One region of the Sphingobium aromaticiconvertens genome, then DNA from elsewhere that is predicted to be linked to it. Evidence: predicted binding sites of a transcription regulator. Region 1 holds the regulator's gene; each other region holds the start of a gene.

Region 1 (7,949 bases):
CCATGGCGGAACGCGGCGTCCGTTGCTTCCTGGTGGGCGAAGCGCTGATGCGCCAGGCCGATGTCGAGGCGGCGACCCGCACGCTGCTGGTCGGGGCATGAGCAACGGCCTCACCCATCTGGCCGAAGATGGATCGGCCCGCATGGTCGACATCTCGGCCAAGGCGACCACCGTGCGAGAGGGGGTCGCGACCGGCCGCATCGACATGAGCCGCGAAGCCGCAAAGGCCATCGCCGACGGTCATGTGAAGAAGGGCGACGTTCTCGCCGTCGCCCGGATCGCGGGCATCATGGCGGCCAAGCGCACCGCCGACCTCATCCCGCTGTGCCACCCCCTCCCCTTGAACGCGGTGACGATCGAGTTCGACATGGACGCGACCGGCGTAACCGTCACCGCAACCGCGCGCACCGCTGCCCAGACGGGCGTGGAGATGGAAGCAATGACCGCTGCGTCCGTCACCCTGCTCACCATTTACGACATGGCCAAGGCGATGGACAAGGCGATGGTGATCAGCGGCGTCCGCCTGCTCGCCAAGTCGGGCGGCAAGTCCGGGGACTGGCGGGCTTCGTGAAGGGCGTGGCCGTGAGGGGGAGGCCATGAGCCTGCTGCCCGTCGCAGAAGCGCAGGCGCGCCTGCTGGCACTGGGCCGCCGCCTCCCATCGCACTCCGTTGCCGCCGCACAAGGCGTAGGCCGATGGCTGACAGACGACATCATCGCCCTGCGTAGCCAGCCATGGGCGGACCTTTCCGCCATGGACGGCTATGCAATCCGCGCTGCTGAATGGCCCGGCCCGTGGCGACTGTCAGGCGAGAGTGCCGCAGGACAGGCCATCCCCACACCACTTGCGCCGGGCGAAACCTGCCGCATCTTCACCGGCGCGCCCGTGCCACCGGGCGCCGACGCCATATTGATCCAGGAAAATGCCGAACGCATCGGCGACCAGATCAGCGGACTTCCAAACGCTCCGGCATCGGGCCAGCATGTCCGTCCGGCGGGGTCGGATTTCCGTGAATCCACGGTTCTTCTGCGCGCTGGCACATGCCTGAACCCCGCCCATATTGGCCTTGCCGTGCTGGGCGGCCATGGCCTGTTGCCGGTCGCGCGCAAGGTTCGCGTCGCCCTTTTGTCCACCGGTAACGAATTGGTGGCGGCAGGACAGCCCATCGCGCCGGGCCAGTTGCCCTCCTCCAACGCCGTCATGCTGCCCGCGATGCTCGCGGGCCTGCCCTGCGAAGTCATCGACCTTGGCATCGTGCCAGATGACCTTGCCGCCATGATGGCTGCATTCGATCGCGTGCGCGAAGCTGACATCATCGTTTCGACAGGCGGCGCGTCGGTCGGCGATCATGATCTCGTTCGTCCAGCCTTCGCTGCGGTCGGCGGCACGCTCGATTTCTGGAAGATCGCAATGCGCCCCGGCAAGCCGCTGATCGCCGGAACCCTGGACAGCGCCGTTTTTCTGGGCCTGCCGGGCAATCCTGTCTCGGCGTTCGTCACGGCCTTTCTCTTCCTGCTCCCACTGGTCCGCCATATGAGCGGCGCACCCCAGCCCCTTCCCCGACAGATCGAAGCAATCATCGACGCACCCCTGGCCCCGACCGCCGAACGGGACGAATATCTCCGCGCCTTCCATCGCGGCGACCGGATCGTCGCCCTCACCGCGCAGGACAGTGCGGCCACCGCCTCCCTTGCCGACGCCGACTGCCTGATCCTGCGCCCCGCAAAATCGCCCGCCGCCAAAGCAGGCGATGCAGTCATCACCCTGCCGCTGACCTGACAGGATAATCACCCAAACGCTTGACTTGCCTCCTTCCGTTTCCTATGCGTTCTTCATTCGTTCCAGATATGCGAGGGACAAAGGCGATGTTGACGGCAAAACAGCAGGAACTGCTTCTCTTCATTCATCATCGACTGGAGGAAGGCGGCGTGTCTCCCTCTTTCGAGGAAATGAAGGAAGCGCTCGATCTGCGCTCAAAATCGGGCATTCACCGTCTTATTAACGCCCTGGAAGAACGGGGCTTCATCCGTCGCCTCGCCAATCGAGCGCGCGCGCTGGAAGTATTGAAACTGCCCGAAGCGATGAACCGGACATCCCGATCCGCGCTCGTACCAAGCGTGCCGCAACTTGCGCCCAAGACCCCCTCCCAAATCCCCGTCGCCGCCAATGACGTGATCGAAATTCCGCTGCACGGCCGCATTGCGGCGGGCGTGCCGATCGAGGCGATGGAGGGGCAGACGATGCTCTCCGTTCCCGCCGCCTTGCTGGGTTCAGGCGATCATTATGCGCTGGAAGTATCCGGCGATTCGATGATGGAGGCAGGCATTCTCGATGGCGACTTCGCTCTTATCCAGCGCACCGACGTCGCGCGCGAGGGACAGATCGTCGTCGCGTTGATTGACGAAGCCGAAGCAACGCTCAAATATTTCCGGCGCGAAGGCGCGCAGGTCCGGCTCGATCCGGCCAATAGTGCCTATCAGCCGCAAGTCTATGATTCGGCTCAGGTACGAATCCAGGGCAAGCTCGCGGGCCTGTTGCGCCGCTATAATTGAGGACTGGCCTGTAACGATGGCCCGCCAATCGGACGGCGCAGGGGACGTGGTGGCGGGATTGGCGGCAACCAGGGATGGGTGTCGCCCTCCGGCCTGACCCGATCAACCCTGCCCGTCTTCAGGCTTATCGCGATCCCGCCCGTCCGTGCCAGCATCCGTCGGTCGATCTTCAGCCAGCGTGAGCGACAGGAACGGGGCAGCCAGCGATCGCTGACGACGATGTCGACAATCGCGCAATCTTTCGCCAATATCCGCGGGTCGATCATCGCCTTGCTGCGCGTCACCAGCAATTGCCAGCGCCGCTCACCACGCCGCATCGTCGCAGCACACAGATCCGGGTTGCACCGGGCCTGCGGCATATCCGCAAGAGCGGACAATGTGCCATCATAGCCCACGCTCTCGGCCAATGCATCGCGCACATAATCACCCGCCCGCGCACGCAGTAACGCCATGCCGCCGTCGGGCAGGCGCAGGGCGACATGCCGTCCGTCGCTCGTGACCAGCAGGTCAGGCGACGGCGTCAGCACGATGATCGCCGTTCCGATCAACACCGGCGCCAGCCCCAACCAGCGCACCGATCCGCGCCACAACAGACACCACAGCCCCCCGCCCACAATTGCGGCGAAGACGAGATGCGAAAAGGCCGGCGCCAGCACGACCGCCATCGGGCTGGCCGCGACCCGGTGCGCCAGCGCCAGCAACAGGTCCAAAGAGTGCGTCACCACCCACCAGGCAGGCGCGCCCAGCCCGATCACATCCAGCGCCAGAGCCAGAGCCTCAAACGGCATGACGATAAAGGTCGTCAGCGGGATCGCGATCAGATTGGCAAAAGCACCCAGCATTCCCGCCTGATGGAAATGATAGAGCGCGATCGGCGCCAGCACGATCTCCACAGCAAAGCCAGTCAACAGCAACGCCGCGATGCCCCGCAGTCCCTTTGCCACCCACCCCTCATCCCGCGCCGCGGTCAGCGCGCGATAGCGACGGCTGCTCGACAGCGCGACCAGTGCCACCACCGCGGCGAAGCTCATCTGGAAACTGGGGCCGATCAGGCTATCCGGCCAAAAGACCAGCACGACCAACGCTCCCGCCGCCACCAATCGCAAGGTTATCGCATCGCGGCCCATCGCCATCCCGCCCAGCACCAGCAACGCTGCTACACAGGACCGGATCGTCGGCACCTCAGCCCCGGTCAGCAATGTGTAGCCAAGGCCTCCCAGCGCTCCGCAACCCGCCGCGATCAGCATCAGGGGCAAGTGTAGCGCTGCCCATCGACTCAGCGCCGCCAGTCGCAACGTCATCAGCATGACGGCCCCGATCAGCGCGGTTACATGCAGGCCGCTGATCGACAGCAGATGCGCCAGCCCGCTGCGGCGCATGGCCTGTGCATCCGCTTCAGGTATCGCACCCTGATCGCCGGTCGCCAGCGCCATTGCGATGCCACCTGCTCCGCCCGCCACCTGCCCATGGATATGTGTCGACAATCTGGCGCGCAAAGAGGCGCTGCCTTCGGGCGCCGCCTTCACCACTTCGATCGGACGCAATGCCCGCCCGGTCGCCCCGATCCCCTGGAAATAAGCGCGCCGTGCAAAATCATATCCGCCCGGCACGGCAGCGGGCGCGGGCGGCATCAGGCGGATACGAAAGCGGATCACCGCCCCCGCCCCAACCCTGTCGGCACATCGCCCTCGCGAATATTGACGCGGATCGCCTGCGGCAAATCACCCCGATCCAGCGGCCGTACCATCGCGCGCACCACACCCTGCGCTGGCATGGCGGCAACCGACCGGACTTCCCCCGCCATCTCGGTAAAAACAGGCCGTGTCAGCGGCGGCTGCCCCAACAGCAGTGCCTTGCCCCAGATCAACAGACAGCCTAGGCAGGCCAGCAGGCCACCAATCACCAGCATCTGCCGCAATCGACTTTCACGGGGCATCAGGCAGGCGGCGCAGGCCAGTCCAAGCGCCAGACAGCAAAAGCCCAGCCATGCGGCCCGGTCCGGCAGGGCGAACCAGGCAGCGATTCCCGCGCCCAATGCAACCGGCGCCCAGAGGCCCACTTGTTCGCGCTGCGATTCCAACCACGCTTCCACGGCCGGAAAAGCCCGAAAAACCACGGGATTCGCACTCTCCCCCGCGCAGGTTTGTCGTGGCTCGAAAGCCATGCTAGGGGGCGTCGCATTCATGGATCAGAACAGCAGATGTCGGGGAATATCAGGGTGAGCGCAACCGGAGATAAGCAGAAGGTCGTTACGCGGTTCGCGCCGTCGCCGACGGGCTTCCTGCACATCGGTGGCGCGCGCACGGCGCTCTTCAACTGGCTGTTCGCGCGCCACCATGGCGGCAGCTTCCTGTTGCGGATCGAGGATACTGACCGCGCCCGTTCGACGGACGAAGCGGTCGCCGCGATTTTCGACGGACTCGACTGGCTTGGGCTGGGCGGTGACGAGGAGCCGGTCTTCCAGTTCGCGCGCACCCCGCGCCATGCGGAAGTCGCGCAGCAACTGCTCGACGGCGGCCATGCCTATAAATGCTATGCCACGCCCGAGGAACTGACCGCGCTGCGCGAACAGCAGCGCGCCGCCAAGCAGCCGATGCGCTATGACGGTCGTTGGCGCGATCGTGATGTGTCGGAAGCCCCCAAAGGCGCGCCTTATGTCATCCGCATCAAGGCCCCACGGGCGGGCGAAACCGTGATCGAGGATGCGGTGCAGGGCCGCGTCGTCGTCCAGAATGCTGAACTGGATGACATGATCCTGCTGCGCTCCGATGGCACGCCCACCTATATGCTTGCGGTGGTGGTCGACGACCATGACATGGGCGTCACCCATGTCATTCGCGGCGACGATCATCTCAACAACGCCTTCCGCCAGCTTGCCATCATGAATGCGATGAATTGGGACGTGCCGGTCTATGCCCATATCCCGCTAATCCACGGTTCTGACGGGGCAAAACTGTCCAAGCGCCACGGCGCGCTGGGCGTGGACGCCTATCGCGATGAAATGGGGATGCTGCCCGAAGCGGTGCTCAACTATCTGTTGCGTCTGGGCTGGGGCCATGGCGACGAGGAACTCATCCCGATCGCGCGCGCGATCGAGCTGTTCGACATCGCTGGCGTGGGCCGCTCGCCCTCGCGTTTCGACATCAAGAAGCTGGAAAATCTGAACGGTCACTATCTGCGTGAAGCAGAGGATGCCCGACTCGCAGCGCTGGTCGCCCCGCGCGTTTCCGCGCAATTGGGGATAACCTTGCCCGATGGCGCCGATGCGCTTCTGACTGCCGCGATGCCCTCGCTGAAGCCGCGCGCGAAGACGCTGGGCGAAATTGCCGAGGGCGCTCAGTTTCTTTTCAAAACCTGCCCGCTGGATTTTGACGAAAAGGCTTCTGCTCTGCTAGACGATTCGGCGCGCGCGCTGCTGTGCAGGACAGCCGACGCTCTTGATCCCGTCCAGTCCTGGACGGTCGAAGCGATCGAAGAAGTTATACGTTGCGTGGCGGAGGATGCCGGACTTGGTCTGGGCAAGGTCGCACAACCCCTGCGCGCGGCGCTGACGGGTCGTACGACGTCCCCGGGCATTTTTGACGTCCTCTTCCTGCTTGGGAAAGAGGAAAGCTTGATACGACTGGCCGCGGCGGCAGAGGTCCCGGTTAGCTGACGGCAACAAAGGAGAACATTATGTCGGATAACAAAGCCACACTGGCGATCGGCGATGATGCCAAAGACTATGCCATCATGGATGGCACGGTCGGCCCGCAGGTCATCGATGTGCGCAAGCTGTATGCAAATACCGGCATGTTCACCTACGATCCGGGCTTCACCTCGACCGCCAGCTGTGATTCGGGCCTGACCTATATCGACGGCGACGAGGGCATATTGCTGCATCGCGGCTATCCCATCGGCCAGTTGGCCGAACAGTCGAGCTTCATGGAAGTCAGCTATCTTCTGCTGAACGGCGAACTGCCTTCAAAGGCGGAACTGGACGATTTCTCGCGCACCATCACCCGTCACACGATGGTGAATGAGCAACTGACGACCTTCTACCGCGGTTTCCGCCGCGACGCGCACCCGATGGCCATCATGTGCGGTGTGGTCGGCGCACTGTCCGCCTTTTACCACGACTCGACGGACATCAACGATCCCGAACAGCGCCGGATCGCCAGCCACCGGCTGATCGCCAAGATGCCGACGATCGCGGCGATGGCGTATAAATATTCGGTGGGCCAGCCCTTCGTCTATCCGCGCAACGACCTCAGCTACACCGGCAATTTCCTGAATATGACCTTCTCGGTCCCGGCCGAAGAGTATGTCCTTGATCCGGTGATCGAGGATGCGATGGACAAGATCTTCATCCTCCACGCCGACCATGAGCAGAACGCCTCGACCTCGACCGTGCGCCTTGCCGGTTCGTCGGGCGCCAATCCTTTCGCCTGCATCGCGGCCGGCATTGCCTGCCTGTGGGGTCCGGCGCATGGCGGCGCAAACGAGGCAGCGCTCAACATGCTGCGCGAGATCGGTACCGTTGACCGCATCCCCGAATATATCGCCCGCGCCAAGAACAAGGACGATCCATTCCGCCTGATGGGCTTTGGCCATCGCGTGTACAAAAATTACGACCCGCGCGCGACGGTCATGCAAAAGACCGCCAAAGACGTACTGGCAAAGCTGGGTGTCGACGATCCCATCTTCGACGTCGCCAAGGAACTTGAGCATATCGCGCTCAACGATCCCTACTTCATCGAAAAGAAGCTCTATCCGAATGTCGATTTCTATTCGGGCGTGATCCTCTCAGCCATCGGCTTCCCGACCGAGATGTTCACCGTGCTCTTCGCCCTCGCCCGCACCGTGGGCTGGGTCGCGCAGTGGAATGAAATGATTTCTGACCCAGCACAGAAGATTGGTCGTCCGCGTCAGCTCTACACCGGCCCGACCGAGCGGGACTATGTGCCGGTCAGCAAGCGCTGATCGACAGGATTAAAGTTGAAACAGGAAACGGCGCTCCATCGGGGCGCCGTTTTCGTTTGGACTGGCAGCATCCCTCAAGTCAGGGGGCCATCCTATCCGTCGCCTGGCAGCGTCAGAATGAAGCGCGCGCCTTGCCCCGGTACGCTTTCAACAGCAATATCGCCGCCCATCGCTCGCGCTAACTGACGAGAAATATAGAGGCCAAGGCCACTTCCCCCCGCCTCGTCACGCCCCAGCCGCTCAAACTTATCGAATATCCGGTCCTGAGCATCCACGGCGATACCCGGCCCTTGATCGGTAACGACCACCAGAGCCTGCGTATCACCGCGATCGACCCGAACCCAAACCTGCGATCCTTCGGGTGAATAGCGTACCGCATTGCCGATCAGGTTGACCAATATCTGCAGGGTCCGCCGAAATTCGCCCACGGCGAGAA
Region 2 (7,949 bases), 1.2 Mb from region 1:
ACAAGGATGCCCGTCAACAGCATCCACGACACGCGCTGCCCCAGCCAATGCAGCACGGGCAGTTGAACCCCTTCAATAACCCAGGCCCATAACCATTTGAAATTATAGGCCAGCAGCACCAGGCTGAACGCCGTAACGCTTTTCTTGTCGATGCCGTCCTGCGCCAGCCGCGACGCCAGATTGGCGCCGATCATCGCGAAGGGGAAACCGGATGATATGCCCAGCGCCAGCGCCGCCAGCGGGGCCCGCTCACCATAGGGGCGCAGCGCATCCAGCCAGCTTTTCGTTCCTTGCGCGACCTGCGTCATTCTTGCCTTGCCCCTTATTCGCGATCCGGCGCCACCATATGGGCAAATACCGGACTGGCAAGCGACAGAAGCGTGAAATCAGGCGACCTGCGAAAACACACTCATGCCCACAGGGGGCCGCGGCGGTTGGGTGGACCGCATCAGGGCGTCCGCTACCTCGATCGCCAGCAGCAAGTCACGCTGCGAATAGGGCTTGGCGAGGCACCCGATCGCCAGCGCCTGCGCGTCGGCGGGACAAGCGCCGGTAACGAACAGGACCGGTATGGCGAGGGCATGGGCATAGCGCGCAATATCCACCCCGTTTCGCTCACCCCGCAAACTGATATCGGCAATCACCAGGTCGATCCCACCCGCATCAATCGCGGAGATGGCATGGTCATAGCTATCGACGGTCGCGGCAACATCATATCCCGAATGGACCAGCAGATGCTCGTTATCGAACGCGACAAGCGGCTCATCCTCGACGATCAGGATCGTGTGGATGGCCCTGTCCCGTCCGCCAACGACCCGCGTAATCAATTCCCGTCCGAAAAGCATTTGCCGATCCGCCCTGCTTGCGCCAATGCGTCCATGATAAACGCTGCGGGCGGCCTGCCGGTTTCCCTTTAGCGCCGCCGGTCCCCTCGCGCAGGCTTGGAGACGGCACCATTCGTCATTTCACGCGTGCCTGCTATATGGGGATGACACGCGCTCACGAAAAGGAACCCCTTCCCTGGAACCGCCAAAAAAATCCGGGCCACCAAAAAGACCGGGCACAGGCCGCAAGCCGACAGCACCGGGTGCCGCTCGCCCAGTCTTCGGCCAGCGTAAGACGGGTGCTTTGTCCGGTGCCTCCGCCAAGCCTTGGGCCTCAAAGCCCATTGGTCCCAAGAAGCCGCGTCTCGCGAACACGAACCCGCACCCCGCGCGCGTCGGCGCAACGGAGGGTGAGGGTCCGCAGCGCATCGCCAAACTACTGGCCCGCGCCGGCATCGCTTCCCGCCGGGAAGTCGAGCGAATGATCGAGGATGGCCGCGTGGCCCTGAACGGCGAAGCGCTGACAACGCCCGCGACACTGCTCGACACGCTCCACGGCGTCACTGTCGATGGCGTGGCGGTCAGCGCCCCTGCACCAGCACGCCTGTTCCTTTTCCACAAGCCTTCCGGCTACCTGACGACAGAGCGTGATCCGCGCGGCCGTTCGACCATCTACGACATTTTGGCCCCGGACCTGCCACGCCTGATGCCCATTGGCCGCCTCGACATGACTACCGAAGGTCTGTTGCTGATGACCAATGACGGCGAATTCAAGCGCCAGATGGAACTGCCCGCCAGCGGCGTGCCGCGCACCTACCGCGCCCGCGCCTTTGGCGAGGTCAGCCAGCAGCAGTTGGAGGATTTGTTCGACGGTGTAGAGATTGACGGCATGCATTATGGCCGAATCGAAGCCAATCTGGAACGCCGAACAGGCCGGAACCAGTGGATCGAAATGACCCTGACCGAAGGCAAGAACCGCGAAGTCCGTCGCGTGCTCGAACATCTGGGCCTGGAGGTCAATCGACTCATCCGCACCAGCTATGGCCCGTTCGGGCTTGGCGACCTGGCATCTGGCGCAGTCGAAGAGGTGCGCCAGCATGAGTTGGACGCTTTTCGCGCCACTCTCAGGAAAAGTACGAAGCAGGGATGAGGATCATTTCCGGAACATGGCGCGGCCGCCCGTTGGTCGCGCCCAAGGGTGATCTCACACGGCCCACCGCTGATCGTACCCGTGAAACGCTCTTTTCCATGCTACTCAGCCGGATCGGCGATTTCGAGGGGCTGGCCGTAGGCGATTTTTTCGCTGGATCAGGCGCTCTAGGGTTCGAGGCACTCTCGCGCGGCGCGGCCACCTGCCTGTTCGTCGAGCAGGACAAGGCCGCCGCCGACTCGATCCGCGCCAATGGCGACAGGCTGGGCATACGCCCTGACATTCGCCAGGCTTCGGTCCTGTCACTAGGCCGGGCGCCCGCCCCTCTCGACCTGATCTTCATGGACCCGCCCTATGCCAGTGGCGCAGGCGCGGTGGCGCTCGACAAGCTGGCCCGCCTCGGCTGGACCGGCCCCGCCACCTGGATCAGTATCGAAACCGACCGGCGCGAGGATGTCGTCGTCAAGGGGTTTACCGTGGACACCGTGCGGGATGTCGGCAAAGCGCGGATCACGCTATTGCGCGCGGGGGAGCAAGCGGACGCGTAAGCGCCCACTTGCTCGGCGATCAGAAAATCCGCCAACCCGCTTCCACGCGCCCAATGTTGCACATGACCGATCGGGGCTGGGGGCACTCATATAGCCGCCCTGCCCCGATGGCCTGCTTCATTCAGCGACGCTTTTTCGCTTTCGACCGCTTCGCCTCACCCGGATTCATACAACTGTCCTGCACCGTCTTGCTACACAGCGGATATTCCTTCGCCTCTGCCGGTGGGGGCGTCATGTTGCCACCCACCGTCACCGGGTTTTCGGACGACCCTACCGGTGCAGTTGGATCACTCGGCGCTCCCGCTGGGGCTGGCGCCATGCCCGGATCGGCGGGAACGGCACCCGTCGGTTGCGCGGCGTTGGGGTCCGCTCCCGCAGGTGGCGCGGCAGGCGGCGCAGGCATGGGCGCACTCTCTCCCGTCGGCGGCATGGCTGAACCCGGCGACGGTGGCGGTTGAGCGCCCGGCGCCTGGGAGGGCGCGGACATCTGAGCAACCGCAGCCCCGGGCAGACCGATTGTAAAGGTCAGCATGGCGGCACCCGCCAGCATCAGGCTCTTCATGGGAAATATCCTTTCCTGTTCTTATCTGTTCTGCCGCGAAGGCATGGGACAAGAACAAAGACCATGACGCACCCGTTCCGCTTCAGCGACGAAGCGGTCCCGGCACGCCATCAGTTGAGGAAAGGAAAGACCGAAGCCCTATGCCGGATAGCGGTCGAATTTGGGCAAAGCGCCAGCCCCCTCCATCCACGGTGCGGCTTCGACATATTGGACATGGATAGCAGGCGGGAAAACAGACTGATCGGTCAGCGTCGCCGTCTGTATGTCGATCATGCCGGGAAAGGTCACTAGATTGGTGTAGAACAGCCCGGTGCCGCAATTCCCGCAGAAATGCCGGGTCGCATCTTCCGATGATTGATACAAGACCGGCTTGCCGCTGATCGTCACCTGACCTTCAGGAAACAATGTCCAGCCTACCATCGGCGCACCGGCACTTTTTTGGCAATCCGAACAATGGCACAGCGCACTATAGACCGGATCGCCTGACGCCTCATAGCTGATCGCCTCGCAATGACAGTTGCCCTTGACCATCTCACCCTCCATTGATTCTCTTTTTGTTCTCATATAGCGAGGAGCAACGCAAACGGCTTGCCCCTCGCCCGCCTCTTGTCCGGCTCTACCCCTTTCCCTACGTCCAGGACAATATGACCTTCCCTGCCCCCTCGCCTGACGATCCACCTTATCTCCGCGGCCTCAACACGCCGCAGCGCGAAGCCGTGCTGACTACGGAGGGGCCGGTGCTGGTGCTTGCGGGCGCGGGTACGGGCAAGACGGCGGCGCTGACCGCGCGGCTCGCGCATCTGGTCGCCACCCGCCGAGCCTGGCCTTCGGAAATCCTGGCCGTCACCTTCACCAACAAGGCGGCGCGCGAAATGCGCGAGCGTGTCGGCCGCATGATCGGGAACGCGGTGGAGGGGATGCCCTGGCTCGGCACCTTCCACGCCATCGCGGCAAAGATGCTCCGTCGCCATGCCGAGCTGGTTGGCCTGCAATCCAATTTCACCATCCTTGACACGGACGACCAGTTGCGCCTGATGAAGCAGTTGATCCAGGCGGAGGGGATTGACGACAAGCGCTGGCCCGCGCGGCAACTGGGCGGACTGATCGACCGCTGGAAGAACCGGGGCTGGACGCCGGAGGACATCGATGCAGGCGAGAGCGAGGGCTACGCCAATGGCAAGGGCCAGAAGCTTTACGCCGCCTATCAGGCGCGATTGCGTGAGGTAAATGCCTGTGATTTCGGTGACTTGCTACTGCATGTTCTGACGATCCTGAAGAAAGATCGGGAAGTGCTGGCCATGTATCAGCAGCGCTTCAAATATATCATGGTGGACGAATATCAGGACACCAACTCCAGCCAATATCTCTGGCTCCGCCTGCTCGCGCAGGAGCGCAAGAATATCTGCTGCGTGGGCGACGACGACCAGTCCATCTATTCATGGCGTGGTGCAGAAGTCGCCAATATCCTGCGGTTTGAAAAGGATTTTCCGGGCGCGACCATCGTCCGCCTGGAACAAAATTATCGCTCCACCCCACATATCCTGGCCGCAGCATCCAGGGTGATCGCAGAGAATGGCGGACGCCTTGGCAAGACACTCTGGACGCAGGAGCTGGATGGCGAAAAGGTACAAGTCGTCGGCATCTGGGACGGGCCTGAGGAGGCCCGACGCGTCGGCGAAGAAATCGAGCAGATCCAGCGCAAGGGCGGTTCACTGGACGATGTGGCCATCCTTGTCCGCGCCCAGCACCAGACCCGCGAGTTCGAGGACCGCTTCATCCAGATCGGCCTGCCCTATCGCATCGTCGGTGGATTCCGCTTTTATGAGCGCGCCGAAATCCGCGATGCGCTCGCCTATCTCCGCCTCGTCAACCAGCCCGCCGACGATCTGGCGTTCGAGCGTATCGTCAATGTTCCCAAGCGCGGCCTTGGCGACAAGGCGGTCGAGAAACTGCACCGCCTCGCCCGCGCAGAGGGCACGCCCCTCATGCTGGCGGCCGCGCGTATCCTCGACACTGACGAACTGACGCCGCAGGCCCGCCGCGCCCTGGGCAGCTTCATCGGCGACCTCGCCCGCTGGCGGGACCGCGCGGCTCAGTTGCCCCATGCCGAACTCGCGCGACAGATATTGGACGAAAGCGGTTATACCGCCATGCTTCAGGCCGAACGCACGACCGAAAGCGCCGGTCGCCTCGAAAACCTGTCCGAACTCGCCCGCGCGATGGAGGAATATGAGACGCTGGGTGCCTTTCTGGAGCATGTATCCCTCGTCATGGACAATGATGCCAAGGCCGAGGAGCGCAAGGTCACGATCATGACCATCCATGCGGCCAAGGGGCTGGAGTTCGACACTACCTTCCTTGTGGGTTGGGAAGAGGGCGTCTTCCCCTCGCAACGCGCGCTGGACGAAGGCGGCCTCAATGCACTGGAGGAGGAACGCCGCCTCGCCTATGTCGCGATCACCCGTGCGCGGCGCAAATGCATCATCCTGCACGCCGCCAACCGCCGGATCTACGGCCAGTGGACCAGCTCCATTCCATCCCGCTTCGTCGGCGAACTGCCACCCGAAAATGTGAACGAGGATAGCAGCATGGCGGGCGGGGCGTCGCTATGGCGCGCCAACTGGTCGGAACGCGCCGACCCCTTCGCCGATGTTCAGCGCAGCACGGGGCGCGGTCCCGGCTGGCAACGCGCGCAATCCTCCGGCCAGTTCAGCCGCGAACCCGTCCGCATCGTGGAGGCGCGCACCTCAGCCGTTTCACTGGGTAATAAGGGTCGCGACGACATGACCGTGGGCCTGCGCGTCTTCCATCAGAAATTCGGCTATGGCACCGTGGCGGAGATTGAGGGCAACAAGCTGGAAATCGATTTCGAGACAGCGGGCCGCAAGCGGGTGATGGACAGTTTCGTCAATCCGGCCTGAGCGCGCCTCCTATGCCTCGGATGAGGCGATGTCGATCCGGGCAGACACAATCTCCGCCACCTTCTGCGCATGGGCCTGCATCGCTGTGACAACCTCTGCGCCGCTCACCGACTTGGGGTTGGGATCAATGGCGCACAAGGTTCCATAGAAGCTGCCGTCCGCAAGCAGGATCGGGAAGGACGCATAGCTTTTGAAACCGTAGAGCATAGGCGTGTGGTGCGTGCGCCAGTCCATGTCCAGATCGACATGATCGATCACGACATAAGCACCCGACTGGCGAATATCGTCGCAGATCGTTGTCTTGATCTTCAGTTCATCGCCGGGGTCCAGCCCAAACTCAATCTTGTCGAGCACTTGACAGGCTATCCACCGATCCTCCGTCACGCGGGCGACTGCGGCAAATCCCATTTGCGTGATCCGGCACACATCTTCCAATATGGCGCGGATAGCGTCATCGTCCGTGCGCGCGACGGCCTGCAAAGCCAATGAATCTTTCATATGTCCCCCACCGTCATCCATAGTACGGAGGAAAGCGGCAAACAATATGCCCATCCGAAGGAACGTATCAATAGTGGGAATATGGTGGAGCCTAGCGGGATCGAACCGCTGACCTCCTGCATGCCATGCAGGCGCTCTCCCAGCTGAGCTAAGGCCCCATCGGATGCGATCAGGACAAATCGTCATCTCAAAAGGTTCATGCTGCAAATGCCCCAACTCGATAGAGATGGACAATACAAACATGAGAAATGATGGTGGAGCCTAGCGGGATCGAACCGCTGACCTCCTGCATGCCATGCAGGCGCTCTCCCAGCTGAGCTAAGGCCCCGAACACCATCGTCCGAGCCGGTTGGGACCGGCATCGGAGGCGCTGCCATTAGGTGGCAGTACCCCCGTTTGCAAGCATAAAATGACTTAGTTGTCGTCACCGTCGTCGTCGCCAGCGGCTTCGACGCCCAGGTCGTCATCGCCGCCCAGATCGACGTCATTATCCGGCGAATCATCGTCCTCGTCGATATCCAGATCCACATCCAGATCGTCGTCCGCCGTCTCCAGCTCGCCGTCGGCAGTCTCGATGACCTTCTTGGGCGCGACTTCCTCATAAGGCAGTGGCTGCTTCGACTTCAGGGTCGGCTCTGGATCCCACGGATTGTTGCAGCTGATGCAAACAACCGGCGAATCATTGCCCAGATCATAAAAGCGCGTGCCGCACTTCGGGCAGGTACGCTTCGTACCCCATTCAGCCTTCACCATGTCCGGCCATGTCCTTTTCGTTTCAAAACAGATAATCGCACGGCTCGACACAGTCGTCCGCGAAGCGACGGGCGCCTTGCCATAGGCAAACCGCGCTGTCAAAAGCCGGGTCGCATTTTTTCGCTCCTCTTCCCCACGGATCATGATGACCTCTACGCTCGACCAGCCCGCCCCCATGCGCTTTTCCGCCGCCCCATCCCTGTCCGGCGCGGTCACGGTACCCGGCGACAAGAGCATTTCGCACCGCTCGCTGATGCTGTCAGCCCTGGCCGTGGGCGAAAGCCGGGTCGAAGGGCTGCTGGAAGGAGAGGACGTCCTCGCCACCGCCGCTGCCATGCGAGCAATGGGCGCGCAGATCATACGCGACGATGATGGCATCTGGCATATCCACGGCGTCGGGGTCGGTGGCTTGCTTCAGCCGGAAACCGCGCTGGACATGGGCAATAGCGGCACATCCACCCGCCTGCTCATGGGCCTGCTCGCCAGCCACGACCTGACCGCCACCTTCACCGGCGACGCCTCGCTCAGCAAGCGCCCGATGGCACGCGTCACCCAGCCGCTTGCCCTGATGGGCGCCAGTTTCACGTCCAGCCCCGGCGACCGGTTGCCGCTGACCATGCGCGGCGCCTGCCCCGCCGTGCCGCTCGACTATCGCCTTCCTGTCGCTTCGGCCCAGGTCAAATCGGCTATCCT
Region 3 (7,949 bases), 1.5 Mb from region 1:
GATGAAGCTGGCATAGGTGGAAAAGCCCAGCGCATCGCTTTGCTGGAGCGCGCGCCACTGGCTGATCGCCGCGTTGATGTTGCTGTCCTGCGACACGCCGACCCGGCTGCTGATCTGGTTCCATTGGCTTGTCGGGGCAGCAGGCTGGGCGCTCGGCTGCGGACTGGGCTGGCCCGGCGGGGTCTGTCCGGGCAGGGGCTGGACGACCGCGCCGGGCGGGTCCGCCTGCATCGATGCGGGGAGGAGATTGACCGGGGCAGCGAGGCCGACAGTGGAGAGCAACAGGGCAATAAGGGGCATACGGACCAATGCGGTTTGTATTGATGGGATCGACACGATGCTGGACATTATCCCATTTGCATCCTTATCAGGCCCTGAATGACGCGCTATAGCGCGCGGTTCACCCGATCATGCCCCGGAACCCCGGCGAATTGAAGGAGTATTTTGATGTTTTCCGGGTCGATACCGGCTCTGGTGACGCCCTTTCGCGACGGAGCGATCGACGAAGCCGCATTTCGCGCCTTTGTCGACTGGCAGATAGCGGAAGGCAGCAGCGCCCTTGTCCCCTGTGGCACCACCGGCGAAAGCGCCACCATGACGGTCGAAGAGCATAATCGCGTCATCGCCATTTGCGTCGATCAGGCCGCCGGGCGCGTGCCGGTGATCGCAGGCTGCGGCTCCAACGACACCCGCATCGCGCTGGAGCATATGTATGCGGCGCAAGGCACCGGCGCGAACGCGGCGCTGGTCGTCGCGCCTTATTATAACAAGCCCAATCAGGACGGCGTGTTCCAGCATTTCGCCTATCTTGCCGAACGCTGCGATCTGCCGATCATCCTCTACAATGTGCCCAGTCGCACGATCACTGACATCGGCGTGCCGGTGATGCACCGGCTGACCCAGGATTATCAGTCGATCGTGGGAATCAAGGACGCTACCGGGAATCTGGGGCGTGTCACCGCGCAACGCCTCGCCTGCGGGCCGGATTTCTGCCAGTTGTCGGGGAATGACGAAACCGCGCTCGGATTCAATGCGATGGGGGGGCGGGGATGTATCTCCGTCACCGCCAATGTCGCGCCGCGTCTGGTCGCCGATTTCCAGGCAGCCTGTGCGTGCGCCGATTGGGATGGCGCTTTGGCGCTTCAGGATCGTTTATACCCCCTGCATGATGCCCTGTTCAGCGATTCTTCACCTGGGCCGATTAAATATGCCCTTTCGCGGGTCCGTCCCGACATGCCCGGCGAAGTCCGCCTGCCGATCACCTGGCCGTCGGAATCGAGCCGGGCGGCGGTCGATCGGGCGCTGGAGATTGCGGGGCTGGTCTAGTTCCGCTGGTTTGAACGCCTCTGGTTTGGTCAGGCGGCGGCCCCATATGAACGAAGTGAGTAATATCTAGATCATGGCCCGCCCGCGTCCCGAAACCTTCGACAAGAAGAAGATCGTCGCCGAGAACCGGCGCGCGCGCTTTGAATATTTCATCGAGGACGTGTTCGAGGCGGGCATCGCCCTCCAGGGCACGGAGGTGAAGGCGCTGCGTGGTGGTGAGGGCAATATCGCCGAAAGCTATGCGGAGGTGAAGGGCAATCAGGTGTTTCTGGTGAACAGCAACATCCCCGAATATAGCCACGGCAATCGCGAAAATCACGAACCCAAACGCCCGCGCAAGCTGCTGCTGCACGAACGTGAGATCCAGAAGATGTACAGCGCCGTCTCACGCCAGGGCATGACGCTGGTACCGCTGATGATCTATTTCAACAGCACGGGCCGGGCCAAGATCGAACTGGCGCTGGCCAAGGGTAAGAAAACCCACGACAAGCGGGAAGTCATCAAGGAACGCGACTGGAAGCGCGATCAGCAGCGCATCATGAAGGCGCACGGTTGATGTCCAATCGCCTGACCCGCTGGTGGCACGCCAACGCGCCCACCCGCGAATCGCTGGAAAACAGCCGTATCCTCGCCCCCGTTGCCCATCGTATTCTCGAACCTTCGCTCTGGCGCTTCACCCGCCGATCGGTGCCGCGCGGCGTGGCGCTTGGGCTGCTGGTCGGTATCTTCCTGCTGATTCCGGGCCTTCAGATTGCCGGGGCGGCGCTGCTGGCGTTGCCTTTCCGCGCCAATATCCCGGTTGCGGCGGCGATGACCTTTCTTTCCAACCCGCTGACGACGCCGCTCATCCTCTGGGCGTCGGTCTATATCGGCAACTGGCTGCTTGGCCGTACTGCCGATGCCTCGGGCGTCTGGGCGCTGATCGACAGCCATGCCTCCATCGGCCAATGGTGCGCCTGGCTCTTTTCCGAAGCGGCGCCCGCGATGCTGCTGGGCCTTGCGCTGATTTCCTTTGGTGCGGCGGCCATCGGCTATTTCCTTGCCGACTGGTTCTGGCGTGACCGGATGGGTCGCAAATGGCATGCCCGCAAAATCAGGATTGGCAAAGCCCATGAAAGCAGCGCATTGGGAGAAACCGCCGTCGCCGATCTCGCCTGACACGGCGTTGATCGGGCCATAGGCGGACCAACGATGCCAAGGGGGATCGCGCGCAGGTGGCGACGCGGAGTAACAGCAGGGACATGAATTTGGGCAGGGTGCCGCCCGCGCGCACCTTCCTGCCCTTCGTCGGCCTTGCCGCTGCCGCCTCGGCCGCACTGGTCTGGTATGCCGTTCGCGATCCGGCTCTGGCGGCGGGTTTTGTTGCTACCCTCATCGCCCTTTTGCTGCTGACGGCCTGGGTTCGGCGTCTCTATCCGCCGCAGACCGTGTCCGCCGATGCGCTGCCTGACTGGACGGTGGCGCGGGCCGCTGCCGATGCGTCCAGCATGGCGATCGCCATCACCGACCGCGCGGGCAAGCTGGTATGCGCCAGCGATCTGTTTGGCGAATGGTTCCCCGGTTTTCCGGCCCCACCCGGCATATTGACTGATTCCGTTACCACCGAAAGCTTGACTGCTGCTGGCCGCGCCGCCTGGCGAGACGGGCAGGCACGGGTGGCGGCGATCGTTCACGGGGCGCTGCGGCTGGACGTGGACGTGACCCGCACTGGCCGAGCGGAGGATTATCTCCTCTGGCGCTTCGCCCCGGTGCGTCAGCCCAGCGCGATCGATGATGTTCACCGCGTGCTGACGGGCGAAGCGGGGCGCCACTTGTCCGAAGCGGGCATCATGGCGGCGATGATTGGCGGGGAAGGGCGCATCCGCACCGCCAACGGCGCCTTCCTGCTGCGCGCGGCGGGACGGATCGACGCCAACATCACCGGTCGCGATTTCGCCAGCCATATGCGGATCGACGACAAGGGCCGCCTCTTCTTCGCGCGGGAGGAGCATGGCGGCATGCCGCTGCGTCTGTTGCAGGTTCCGCTTCGCCGTCCCGGTCAATCGGCGGGCCATGCAGGGGCACAGGAAGGCCCGATGCTCGTCCTGCTGATCGACGAGCCGATGGGTGGCGGTGACGGTACATCGGCGCTTTCCTATATCGAGACCCTGTTGTCGCTGCTGCCCTTCGGTCTTGCCATGGCCAATCGCGATGGCCGTGTCCTGTTCGTCAACAATGCGTTCGGCCGTGCGGCGGGCCTGCGCCCCGGCGACACGCCCAGCTATCCGGGCGATCTTGTCGTGCGGGAGGATCAGGCGGCGGTGGCCGACTCCGTCCGCCGTTTCGCCATAGGCCCGCAAATGTCGGGCGACATCGCCGTTCGCATGCGCGATCAGCCGGACGAACCGGTGGCGCTCAGCCTCGCTGGCGTCCGGGGGCTGGGCGACGCCGCCGTGCTTTTGAGCCTTAAGGACAATAGCGAGGAATCGAAGCTGAAGCGTCAGGTGGCGCAGGCGACCAAGATGCAGGCGATCGGCCAGCTGGCGGGCGGCGTCGCCCATGATTTCAACAATATCCTGACCGCCATCATCGGTCATTGCGACCTGATGCTGATGCGCCACACGCCCGGCGACAGCGACTATGACGACATTCAGCAGATCAAGTCGAACAGCAATCGCGCGGCTGGCCTCACCCGCCAGTTGCTGGCTTTCTCGCGCCAGCAGACGCTGCGCCCGCAGATATTGCAACTGCCCGACATCGTCGCCGACGTCTCAAACCTCCTCAATCGCCTGCTCGGCGAAAATGTCCGGCTGGAAGTGTCTCACGGCCGCAACCTTGGTGCGGTGCGCGCGGACCCCGGCCAGCTTGAACAGGTGATCGTCAACCTTGCGGTCAATGCCCGCGACGCCATGCCCAATGGCGGCGTCGTCAATATTCAGACCTATGCCGTCCCCGCCGCGAAGGTGCGTGAGTTGCGGCAGGACATATTGCCGGTCGGCGACTATACCGCGATCCGCGTCTCTGACACCGGCCTTGGCATCCCGCCGGATATCCTCTCGAAAATCTTCGAGCCTTTCTTCACGACCAAGGAAATGGGCAAGGGCACCGGTCTTGGCCTGTCGACCGTCTATGGCATCGTCAAACAGTCGGGCGGCTATATTTTCGCCGAATCGGATCTGGGGCGGGGCGCCAGCTTCATCATCTACCTGCCGGTCAACGCCGCACAGGACATGCCTGTCCTCGAAAAGCCCAAGGCGCAGCCCAAACGGGGAGAGACCTGGGGTACCGGCACCATATTGCTGGTGGAGGATGAGGATATGGTCCGTACCGTCGCCGAACGGGCGCTCACGCGTCAGGGCTATACTGTCCTCACTGCCTCGGACGGGGAATTGGGGCTGGAAGCGCTGGAGAAGGCGGATCATATCGACCTCCTGATTTCCGACGTGGTCATGCCCAATATGGACGGCCCGGCGATGGTCGCCCGCGCACGCCAGAGCCATCCCGACCTGCCTGTTCTCTTCATGTCGGGCTATGCCGAGGAGCAACTGCGTAAATCGATCGACATCGCCAATGTCGCCTTCCTGCCCAAGCCTTTTTCGGTCAGCCAACTGGCCGAAGCCGCCCGCGATGCGATGGCCAGCGGGGCCGACGTGGCGGAGGACGATGGCTGAGCTTGCGCTGCATTAAGGCCAATCTGCTGGGCAAGCGCGATTGGATGCGCTAGCGAATCGACTTTAGCAGCGGGCGCGCGCGCGAACAGGCAGGGGCCGATGTCGGACAGCAAATCCATTCTCATTGTCGAGGACGAGGCGATGATCGGCATGATGCTTGAGGATTATCTCGAAACTCTTGGCTATCAGTTGCACGCCGTCGCCTCGTCCGTGGAGGAAGCCTGCGCCCATGCGCGCGGGGGCGGTTTCGACGCTGCACTGGTCGATTGTAACCTTCAGGGTGAAAAATCCTGGCCCGTGGCCGACATATTGGCGGAACAGGCGATCCCCTTCATCTTCGCCACTGGCGGCATGGCCGATGATCTGCCGAGCCATCACGCGTCGCGTCCAACGCTCGCCAAGCCTTTCACCATCGGCGCGGTCGAACGGGCGCTGGGTAAAGTGCTGGCGGCAGAATGAATTTCGCGCCCTTTCCAAAGGGAAGGGGCCAATGCCGTATCAGGGCGCTGAAAGCCCGTGGGGCTGCCCTTTGCCTCGGAATAGGAAATTTCCGTTCCCCTCTTGTTCTAAGTGAACAAACAGGATACATCATGCCTAGGCGCCGCGATTGGGTGGTGCAACCCGCTTGACAGGGGATAGGCAGATGACCGCTATGCTTTCACTTATCGATTCCAAGAAGACAGGGAATATGGACAGACAGAAAGCATTGGAGGCCGCCCTCTCCCAGATCGACCGCGCCTTTGGCAAGGGCAGCGCGATGAAGCTGGGTTCGCGCGAGAAGATTGAGATTGAGGCGATTTCGACCGGCTCGCTCGGTCTCGATATCGCGCTTGGCATCGGCGGCTTGCCCAAGGGGCGAATCATCGAGATTTACGGGCCAGAAAGTTCGGGCAAGACCACGCTCGCGCTGCATGCCATTGCCGAAGCGCAGAAGAATGGCGGTACCGCCGCCTTCGTCGATGCCGAACATGCACTCGATCCGGGCTATGCCAAGAAGCTGGGCGTCGACATTGACGAACTGATCGTGTCGCAGCCGGACACGGGCGAGCAGGCGCTGGAGATTGTCGATACGCTGGTGCGCTCCAATGCCATCGACGTGTTGGTGATCGACTCCGTTGCCGCGCTCGTCCCTCGTGCGGAAATTGAGGGCGAGATGGGCGACAGCCATGTCGGCCTTCAGGCCCGCTTGATGAGCCAGGCGCTGCGCAAGCTTACCGGCTCCATCTCGCGCTCCAAGTGCATGGTGATCTTCATCAACCAGGTCCGCATGAAGATCGGAGTCATGTACGGCAATCCGGAAACCACGACCGGCGGCAACGCGCTGAAATTTTACGCCTCGGTCCGGCTCGACATCCGCCGCACCGGCCAGATCAAGGATCGCGACGATATCGTCGGCAACACCACCCGCGTGAAGGTGGTGAAGAACAAGGTTGCCCCGCCGTTTAAACAGGTCGAATTCGACATCATGTATGGCGAAGGCATTTCCAAACTCGGCGAGATTCTGGATCTGGGCGTGAAGGCCGGGATCGTCGAGAAATCGGGCGCCTGGTTCTCCTATGATTCGGTTCGGCTCGGCCAGGGGCGCGAGAATTCCAAGACCTTCCTCAAAGAAAATCCCGAAATGGCGGACCGTCTGGAAAAGGCGATCCGAGGCAAGACCGAAGAGGTCGCCGAAGCCCTGATGACCGGACCCGAGGCGGACGACGGGGACGAATGACCCTGCCTGGCGCACCCCGGCCGGTACAGCCGGGGATGGCCAGCGGCGTATGACGTCCTTCTTTTGCCTCAAGCACCCGAAAAGGCCCGCTACGTCCTCACGCAGCGGGCCTTTTACCGCGCGCCGAACGATTATCTGCACCCTGACGCCTCTCCTTATGAGTGGAGGGGCTATCAGGGCTGAAACAAAGGGCCGCTACTCTCCACCCCATGGAACAGCCGCAGCCTCGATACGTTCAGCACGCACTCCCTCTGGCATCTCGTCTCCCATCCTGCATCTTCAAGGAACACCTGCTTATGCGCCTCGGTATCGAAGCCATTCTCGACTATGACTTCGCCGAACCCACCGATGTGCTGCTGGCTGTGGAGGCGGCGCAATTGCCCGGCCAGACAATCATCGAGCAGTCGCTCATCATCAACAATGCCGGTCCCCTCACCAATTTGACCGGCGGCAGCGGCGTGGGGCGCCGGACTTGGACACGCAGCGGCACGGGGCGGATGCTCACCACCTATCTAGCGACTGTTGAAGTAAATCGCGCGCCCGTAGACGTCGCTGCGCTGAACAAAAGCCCACTCCCGAGCCTGCCCGAAAATGTCCTCCCCTTCATCTGGCCCAGCCGCTATTGCGAGGCAGACCGTTTCGTCAGCTTCGTGTGCAGCCATTTCGAGGGGCTTGAGGGCGGGGCGCTGGTCCAGGCGCTGGTCGACTGGGTCAACCAGAATCTCCAATATGTGTCGGGCAGTTCGGATGGCACCACCAGCGCCGCCGACACCTTCGTCTCGCAACAAGGCGTCTGCCGCGACTATGCCCATCTGACCGCTGCGCTGATCCGCTCGCGGGACATTCCTGCACGCCTCGCTTCAGTCTATGCTTGGCAGCTCGATCCACCAGATTTCCACGCGGTGGTCGAAGTCTGGCTCGATGGTGCCTGGCATATCGTTGATGCAACCGGCCTCGCCCCGATCGAGGGGATGGTGAAGATCGCCGTCGGCCGCGACGCCACCGATATCGCCTTCATGACCGCGTTCAATGGCGCCATGATGAATGCCCAAAGCATCACAGTCACCCGGCTGGTTTGAACAGACGGGACAGTCACAGATATAGTTTCGCGTCGCCAATTTCGCCACCAATATTTCCCTCATAGGGCGTGTAGGGGGAAGTAGGGTGGGAAGCGGACATTGACGCCCCGCGTGATGCCGTGACAATCGGGCCGCGATCCAATCGACATGCAAGTGATGTCGTGCGATGCTACCCCA

Evidence for each region. Region 1 encodes LexA, which represses DNA repair genes until DNA is damaged. Its sites were predicted from a motif close to GTTCCNCNCTTGTTCT; they were not measured.
Region 2: WFR25_RS11285 (ATP-dependent helicase) is a predicted target of LexA. The motif match lies at 3,630-3,645, and genes of this name have one in related genera.
Region 3: recA (recombinase RecA) is a predicted target of LexA. The motif match lies at 5,529-5,544, and genes of this name have one in related genera.

Annotation. Positions count from the first base shown of each region.
Region 1 is NZ_JBANRJ010000001.1:3,499,495-3,507,443, forward strand. It holds gene trpC (indole-3-glycerol phosphate synthase TrpC) at 1-101, shown strand, start outside; gene moaC (cyclic pyranopterin monophosphate synthase MoaC) at 98-571, shown strand; gene WFR25_RS16655 (molybdopterin molybdotransferase MoeA) at 597-1,778, shown strand; gene lexA (transcriptional repressor LexA) at 1,865-2,551, shown strand; gene WFR25_RS16665 (ComEC/Rec2 family competence protein) at 2,542-4,206, opposite strand; gene WFR25_RS16670 (hypothetical protein) at 4,203-4,667, opposite strand; gene gltX (glutamate--tRNA ligase) at 4,752-6,206, shown strand; gene WFR25_RS16680 (citrate synthase) at 6,227-7,513, shown strand; gene WFR25_RS16685 (sensor histidine kinase) at 7,606-7,949, opposite strand, start outside.
Region 2 is NZ_JBANRJ010000001.1:2,348,484-2,356,432, reverse strand. It holds gene WFR25_RS11315 (AmpG family muropeptide MFS transporter) at 1-308, opposite strand, end outside; gene WFR25_RS11310 (response regulator) at 387-845, opposite strand; gene WFR25_RS11305 (pseudouridine synthase) at 1,021-1,974, shown strand; gene rsmD (16S rRNA (guanine(966)-N(2))-methyltransferase RsmD) at 1,971-2,522, shown strand; gene WFR25_RS11295 (Fe-S oxidoreductase) at 2,644-3,084, opposite strand; gene WFR25_RS11290 (GFA family protein) at 3,223-3,615, opposite strand; gene WFR25_RS11285 (ATP-dependent helicase) at 3,729-6,005, shown strand; gene WFR25_RS11280 (GAF domain-containing protein) at 6,015-6,503, opposite strand; tRNA gene WFR25_RS11275 (tRNA-Ala) at 6,586-6,661, opposite strand; tRNA gene WFR25_RS11270 (tRNA-Ala) at 6,756-6,831, opposite strand; gene WFR25_RS11265 (TIGR02300 family protein) at 6,918-7,256, opposite strand; gene aroA (3-phosphoshikimate 1-carboxyvinyltransferase) at 7,402-7,949, shown strand, end outside.
Region 3 is NZ_JBANRJ010000001.1:5,033,802-5,041,750, reverse strand. It holds gene WFR25_RS24480 (lytic transglycosylase domain-containing protein) at 1-348, opposite strand, end outside; gene dapA (4-hydroxy-tetrahydrodipicolinate synthase) at 448-1,326, shown strand; gene smpB (SsrA-binding protein SmpB) at 1,400-1,882, shown strand; gene WFR25_RS24465 (DUF2062 domain-containing protein) at 1,882-2,484, shown strand; gene WFR25_RS24460 (hybrid sensor histidine kinase/response regulator) at 2,568-4,976, shown strand; gene WFR25_RS24455 (response regulator) at 5,076-5,435, shown strand; gene recA (recombinase RecA) at 5,620-6,693, shown strand; gene WFR25_RS24445 (transglutaminase-like domain-containing protein) at 6,990-7,772, shown strand.